Regions from separate parts of the Geobacillus zalihae genome, predicted to be linked through region 2. Evidence: a T-box and tRNA genes for the amino acid it is inferred to sense, from the RefSeq annotation. Region 2 holds a T-box; the other holds one or more tRNA genes.
The links. The T-box of region 2 lies ahead of QWV57_RS13435 (valine--tRNA ligase). A T-box ahead of a tRNA ligase gene usually reads a tRNA of that ligase, here a tRNA-Val.
Positions count from the first base shown of each region.

Region 1: it has a tRNA-Val gene. The T-box ahead of QWV57_RS13435 (valine--tRNA ligase) is inferred to sense a tRNA for this amino acid. The anticodon was not compared.

Region 1 covers NZ_CP129217.1:2,931,466-2,935,104, forward strand. Annotated here, with positions in the region: tRNA gene QWV57_RS14780 (tRNA-Thr) at 1-6, opposite strand, end outside; tRNA gene QWV57_RS14785 (tRNA-Phe) at 314-389, opposite strand; tRNA gene QWV57_RS14790 (tRNA-Asp) at 723-798, opposite strand; tRNA gene QWV57_RS14795 (tRNA-Met) at 804-880, opposite strand; tRNA gene QWV57_RS14800 (tRNA-Val) at 1,062-1,137, opposite strand; tRNA gene QWV57_RS14805 (tRNA-Glu) at 1,147-1,218, opposite strand; tRNA gene QWV57_RS14810 (tRNA-Ser) at 1,233-1,323, opposite strand; tRNA gene QWV57_RS14815 (tRNA-Asn) at 1,328-1,402, opposite strand; rRNA gene QWV57_RS14820 (23S ribosomal RNA) at 1,640-3,639, opposite strand, start outside.
Region 2 covers NZ_CP129217.1:2,652,584-2,656,222, reverse strand. Annotated here, with positions in the region: gene ysxE (spore coat protein YsxE) at 1-590, shown strand, start outside; gene QWV57_RS13440 (YszA family small membrane protein) at 629-817, opposite strand; T-box leader at 957-1,192, shown strand; gene QWV57_RS13435 (valine--tRNA ligase) at 1,292-3,639, shown strand, end outside.

The DNA.
Region 1 (3,639 bases), 280 kb from region 2:
GTCGGCATAAAACAAATGCAAGAAGGTGGCTCATTGTTGTGCTCTGTGCCTCTTCCTCTACAAGCTGATTCGAGGAAGCAGGATGCGTCGAGGCAACTCGAAGCCGACTCGACGAAGCAAGTGCTCGTCTCTACCAATTGAGCTAAGTCGGCATAATTATGATATAAATCGTGGCTCATTGTTCATTTGTTGTGTCCCTTCCTCTACCAGCCAATTCGAAGAAGCTGGGTGCGTCGGGACAACTCGCAGCAGATTCGACGATGCGGATGCTCGTCTCTGCCAATAGAGCTAAGTCAGCTTGCTATCAATTATATGGTGGCTCGGGACGGAATCGAACCGCCGACACAAGGATTTTCAGTCCTTTGCTCTACCGACTGAGCTACCGAGCCGTATCTTATTTTTCCCTTGTTCGTTGATGACTTTTGTGTCCCTTCCTCTGCCAGCCAATTCGAAGAAGCTGGGTGCGTCGGGACAACTCGCAGCAGATTCGACGATGCGGATGCTCGTCTCTACCGACTGAGCTACCGAGCCGTATCAAGTTTTACGCTGCTTTACTTGTGCTGCATTGTGCCTCTTCCTCTGCCAGCGGATTCCAAGATGCTGGATGCGTCGAGGCAACTCGATGCGAATTCGATGAAGCGGATGCTCGTCTCTACCGACTGAGCTGCCGAGCCGTATTTCACCGATCACATGATTCGTTGCATCATGCATTTTTGGAAAGATGGCGGTCCCGACGGGACTCGAACCCGCGATCTCCTGCGTGACAGGCAGGCATGTTAACCACTACACTACGGGACCATTTTTGGTTGCGGGGGCAGGATTTGAACCTGCGACCTTCGGGTTATGAGCCCGACGAGCTACCGGACTGCTCCACCCCGCGGCGATAAGAAAGTAAGTTGATTTTCACAATACTTTTAGTGTTGTTGTTCGTTGCCTCTTCCTCTACAAGCTGATTCAAAGATGCCAGATGCGTCGAGGCAACTGGAAGCGGATTCGTTGAAGCAAAGGCTCTTTGCTCCACCCCACGATGATGAGAAAGCAAGTCAGCTTTTATATTAAGATGGTGGAGGATGACGGGATCGAACCGCCGACCCCTTGCTTGTAAGGCAAGTGCTCTCCCAGCTGAGCTAATCCTCCACAAAGAAGTGACCCGTACGGGATTCGAACCCGTGTTACCGCCGTGAAAGGGCGGTGTCTTAACCACTTGACCAACGGGCCATGCTGATGGATCATGGCGGAGAGCAAGGGATTCGAACCCTTGAGGCGCTATTCACGCCTACACGATTTCCAATCGTGCTCCTTCGACCACTCGGACAGCTCTCCACGATGGCTCCGCAGGCAGGATTCGAACCTGCGACCAATCGGTTAACAGCCGATTGCTCTACCACTGAGCTACTGCGGAATCATAACGAAGGTCAATTCTCCCAATAAGATGCCCTGCCTCTTCCTCTGCCAGCCGATTCAAAGAAGCTGGACGTGTCAAGGCAACTCGCAGTTCATCCGATGATGCAAATGCTCGTCACTGAGCTGCTGCGAAATGACATCTCTTTAGACATTTACTATTATAATGATTCGCGCTGAGCTGTCAAGAGTTTTTTCATTCCCTCAAAACTAGATAACCGTCGGAAGAAGCCGCTTATAGGTTAAGCCCTCGATCGATTAGTATCCGTCAGCTCCACGTGTCGCCACGCTTCCACCTCGGACCTATCGACCTCGTCATCTTCGAGGGATCTTACCCGCCTAACGCGGTGGGAAATCTCATCTTGAGGGGGGCTTCACGCTTAGATGCTTTCAGCGCTTATCCCGTCCGCACATAGCTACCCAGCGGTGCCCCTGGCGGGACAACTGGTACACCAGCGGTGCGTCCATCCCGGTCCTCTCGTACTAAGGACAGCTCCTCTCAAATTTCCTCCGCCCGCGACGGATAGGGACCGAACTGTCTCACGACGTTCTGAACCCAGCTCGCGTACCGCTTTAATGGGCGAACAGCCCAACCCTTGGGACCGACTACAGCCCCAGGATGCGATGAGCCGACATCGAGGTGCCAAACCTCCCCGTCGATGTGGACTCTTGGGGGAGATCAGCCTGTTATCCCCGGGGTAGCTTTTATCCGTTGAGCGATGGCCCTTCCATGCGGAACCACCGGATCACTAAGCCCGACTTTCGTCCCTGCTCGACCTGTCCGTCTCGCAGTCAAGCTCCCTTGTGCCTTTGCACTCTCCGAATGATTTCCAACCATTCTGAGGGAACCTTTGGGCGCCTCCGTTACCTTTTGGGAGGCGACCGCCCCAGTCAAACTGCCCACCTGACACTGTCTCCCACCCCGTTAAGGGGTGCGGGTTAGAATTTCAATACCGCCAGGGTGGTATCCCACCGCCGCCTCCACCGAAGCTGGCGCTCCGGCTTCCCAGGCTCCCACCTATCCTGTACAAGCGATACCAAAATTCCATATCAGGCTGCAGTAAAGCTCCACGGGGTCTTTCCGTCCTGTCGCGGGTAACCTGCATCTTCACAGGTAGTATAATTTCACCGGGTCTCTCGTTGAGACAGCGCCCAAGTCGTTACACCTTTCGTGCGGGTCGGAACTTACCCGACAAGGAATTTCGCTACCTTAGGACCGTTATAGTTACGGCCGCCGTTTACTGGGGCTTCGGTTCGCACCTTCGCTTCCGCTAAGCGCTCCCCTTAACCTTCCAGCACCGGGCAGGTGTCAGCCCCTATACGTCGCCTTTCGGCTTCGCAGAGACCTGTGTTTTTGATAAACAGTCGCTTGGGCCTTTTCACTGCGGCTCTTCAGGGCTCTTCACCCCAAAGAGCACCCCTTCTCCCGAAGTTACGGGGTCATTTTGCCGAGTTCCTTAACGAGAGTTCTCCCGCGCGCCTTAGGATTCTCTCCTCGCCTACCTGTGTCGGTTTGCGGTACGGGCACCTCTTCCCTCGCTAGAGGCTTTTCTTGGCAGTGTGAAATCGGGGACTTCCGGATCACTCCGTCGCCGTCACCGCTTAGCCTTATGATCCGCGGATTTGCCTGCGGATCAGCCTCACGGCTTGGACAGGCTCTTCCAGCCGCCTGCTCGCCCTATCCTCCTGCGTCCCCCCATCGCTCAAACGGGAAGGAGGTGGTACAGGAATCTCAACCTGTTGTCCATCACCTACGCCTTTCGGCCTCGGCTTAGGTCCCGACTAACCCTGAGCGGACGAACCTTCCTCAGGAACCCTTAGGCTTTCGGCGCAGAGGATTCTCACCTCTGTTTTCGCTACTCATACCGGCATTCTCACTTCTAAGCGCTCCACCAGTCCTTCCGGTCTGGCTTCTCTGCCCTTAGAACGCTCCCCTACCGATGACCAACGGTCATCCCGCAGCTTCGGCGGCACGTTTAGCCCCGGTACATTTTCGGCGCAGAGTCACTCGACCAGTGAGCTATTACGCACTCTTTAAATGGTGGCTGCTTCTAAGCCAACATCCTGGTTGTCTTTGCAACTCCACATCCTTTTCCACTGAACGTGCACTTCGGGGCCTTAGCTGGCGGTCTGGGCTGTTCCCCTCTCGACCACGGATCTTATCACTCGCAGTCTGACTCCCGGGCATAAGTCGTTGGCATTCGGAGTTTGACTGGGTTCGGTAACCCGGTTTGGGCC
Region 2 (3,639 bases):
TCGAACGGTACGAAGCGGCGTGGTACATGTCACCGTTTCAACTCCAATGCTGCACCTATTTTCATGAGGTGATGCGCGCGTACGCGTTTGCTGAGGAGCGGCTCGATGTGTGGGAAGAGACGCTGAAAGAGACGAAGCAATGGCGCATCGCTTGGGTGCATGGCAAAGCGCGTCTCTCCCACCATCTCCCGCCGTATTGGATCAGTTGGGAGCGGGCGCATTGGAATTCACCGCTCTTTGACGTGATCGCCGCTCTCCGTTTTCACGTGCGAACGATGCCGCCGCTGGGGCGCGAGTGGCTTGAAGGGATGGAGGAGTACGAGAAGGAGCTGCCGCTGTCCGACGGGGAGCGGGCGTTTTTATACAGCCATTTGGCGGAGCCGCGCGGGTTTGTCCGTTGTTTGGAGCGATATGAGGCCGCTTCGCGGAACGAGCGGAACGAACGGGAATATGTGACCGCGCTGCAACGTTGTTACTGGGCGTTCAAAAACATGGAGGCCGTTGTCATGCATCTTGTCCAACGCGACGCCGCGCAGCAGGAAGAGGCGATGGATAATGAACAGCCGGCGGATGAAAGCAGCAATGATTAAATGGGTTTTGAATGCAGCCCAAACAAAACGGCGTCGCACTAAATCCATTCCAGATGGAGCGCCACGGCAATGAAAACGAAGATGGCCAATAAAATGACATCAAACGTCGTTGGCAGAAAAATGGTGCGGATCGCTTGAAAAATGGTGAGCGGGATGATCACTTGGGCGCAGACGGCGCGCACTTGCCTCAGCCAAGGTGGCCATGAATACGGGTTGAATCGCCGCATCGGTGTTCCCTCCTTCCCGGGTTTACTATACAATATGAAACAACAAAATGTTTGTCACCAACCGCCGGCCAATGGAATAAATAAATAAAAACTTGGCAAAGATGATGGACAATGGTAGTATAATAATCGAATCATGACGACAAAAGCGAAGACGGGGAGGAGTACAGCGGTCCGCGCCTGCAGAGAGGGAAATCGGAAGCTGCGAGATTTCCTAGGATGACGGCTGCTGGAAGGTCGCCCTTGAGCTGCTTCTTTGAAAGGCGCTGCTGCCGAGTAGAGGAAGCCGGCATCATGCCGTTATGCCAATGAAGCGCTTAAGCCTCCAGGCTTAAGAAAAAAGGTGGTACCGCGAAAGCAGCTCCTTTCGTCCTTTTCGGATGAAAGGGGCTTTTTTGCTTGCCGGCGGCGCGGCATTGCCAAGCAGGAAAGCCGCCGTCGGCCGCATTGTCCATCATGTCGAAGGAGGGAATGATTATGGCACAGCATGAAGTGTCAATGCCGCCCAAATACGACCATCGCGCCGTTGAGGCGGGGCGTTATGAATGGTGGCTGAAAGGCAAGTTTTTTGAAGCGACCGGCGATCCGGACAAACAACCATTTACGATCGTCATTCCGCCACCCAACGTCACCGGCAAACTGCATCTGGGGCACGCGTGGGATACGACGCTGCAAGACATCATTACGCGCATGAAGCGGATGCAAGGGTATGACGTTTTGTGGCTTCCGGGAATGGATCACGCCGGCATCGCCACCCAGGCGAAAGTGGAAGAGAAGCTGCGCCAGCAAGGGCTGTCGCGCTACGATTTAGGCCGGGAAAAATTTTTAGAAGAAACGTGGAAGTGGAAGGAAGAATACGCCGGCCATATTCGCAGCCAATGGGCGAAGTTGGGGCTTGGCCTCGATTACACGCGCGAGCGGTTCACACTCGATGAAGGGCTCTCAAAAGCGGTGCGCGAAGTGTTCGTCTCGCTCTACCGGAAAGGGCTTATTTACCGCGGCGAGTACATCATCAACTGGGACCCGGTGACGAAAACCGCTTTGTCGGACATTGAGGTTGTTTATAAAGAAGTAAAAGGCGCGCTCTACCATTTGCGCTATCCGCTCGCCGACGGCTCCGGCTGCATTGAAGTGGCGACGACCCGTCCGGAAACGATGCTCGGCGATACGGCCGTTGCCGTGCATCCGGATGACGAGCGGTACAAGCACTTGATCGGCAAAATGGTGAAACTGCCGATCGTTGGCCGTGAAATTCCGATCATTGCCGATGAGTACGTCGACATGGAGTTCGGCTCCGGAGCGGTCAAAATTACGCCGGCGCACGACCCGAACGATTTTGAAATCGGCAACCGCCACAATTTGCCGCGCATTCTTGTCATGAACGAAGACGGCACGATGAATGAAAACGCCATGCAATACCAGGGGCTTGACCGGTTTGAATGCCGGAAGCAAATCGTCCGCGATTTGCAAGAGCAAGGCGTTTTGTTCAAAATCGAAGAGCACGTGCACTCCGTCGGTCATAGCGAACGGAGCGGCGCGGTCGTTGAGCCGTATTTGTCGACGCAATGGTTCGTGAAAATGAAGCCGCTCGCCGAAGCCGCCATCAAGCTGCAGCAAACGGACGGCAAAGTGCAGTTCGTGCCGGAGCGGTTTGAGAAAACGTATTTGCATTGGCTTGAGAACATCCGCGACTGGTGCATTTCACGCCAGCTTTGGTGGGGGCACCGGATTCCGGCGTGGTACCATAAAGAAACAGGCGAAATTTACGTCGACCATGAACCGCCAGCGGACATTGAAAATTGGGAACAAGACCCGGATGTGCTTGATACATGGTTCAGTTCGGCGCTTTGGCCGTTCTCGACAATGGGATGGCCGGATGTGGAATCGCCGGATTACAAGCGCTACTACCCGACCGATGTGCTTGTCACCGGCTATGACATCATTTTCTTCTGGGTGTCGCGCATGATTTTCCAAGGGCTTGAATTCACCGGAAAGCGTCCGTTCAAAGACGTGCTCATCCACGGCCTCGTCCGCGACGCCCAAGGGCGGAAAATGAGCAAATCGCTCGGCAACGGCGTCGATCCGATGGATGTGATCGACCAGTACGGCGCCGATGCGCTCCGCTATTTCTTGGCGACCGGCAGCTCGCCGGGGCAAGACTTGCGCTTCAGCACCGAAAAAGTCGAAGCGACGTGGAATTTTGCCAACAAAATTTGGAACGCCTCGCGCTTTGCCTTGATGAACATGGGCGGCATGACGTACGAGGAGCTTGATTTGAGCGGCGAAAAAACGGTCGCCGACCATTGGATTTTAACGCGTCTCAACGAAACGATCGATACGGTGACGAAGCTCGCTGAGAAATACGAATTCGGCGAAGCGGGGCGTACGCTGTACAACTTTATTTGGGACGACTTGTGCGACTGGTATATCGAAATGGCAAAGCTGCCGCTGTACGGTGATGACGAGGCGGCGAAAAAGACGACACGTTCGGTGTTGGCGTATGTGCTCGACAACACGATGCGCCTGCTTCACCCGTTCATGCCGTTCATTACCGAGGAAATTTGGCAAAACTTGCCGCATGAAGGCGAATCGATCACCGTCGCTCCGTGGCCGCAAGTGCGCCCTGAGCTGTCCAACGAAGAAGCCGCGGAAGAAATGCGGATGCTCGTCGACATCATCCGCGCCGTCCGCAACGTCCGCGCCGAAGTGAACACGCCGCCGAGCAAGCCGATTGCGCTCTATATTAAGGTGAAAGATGAACAAGTGCGGGCGGTGCTCATGAAAAACCGCGCCTATCTTGAGCGGTTCTGCAACCCGAGCGAGCT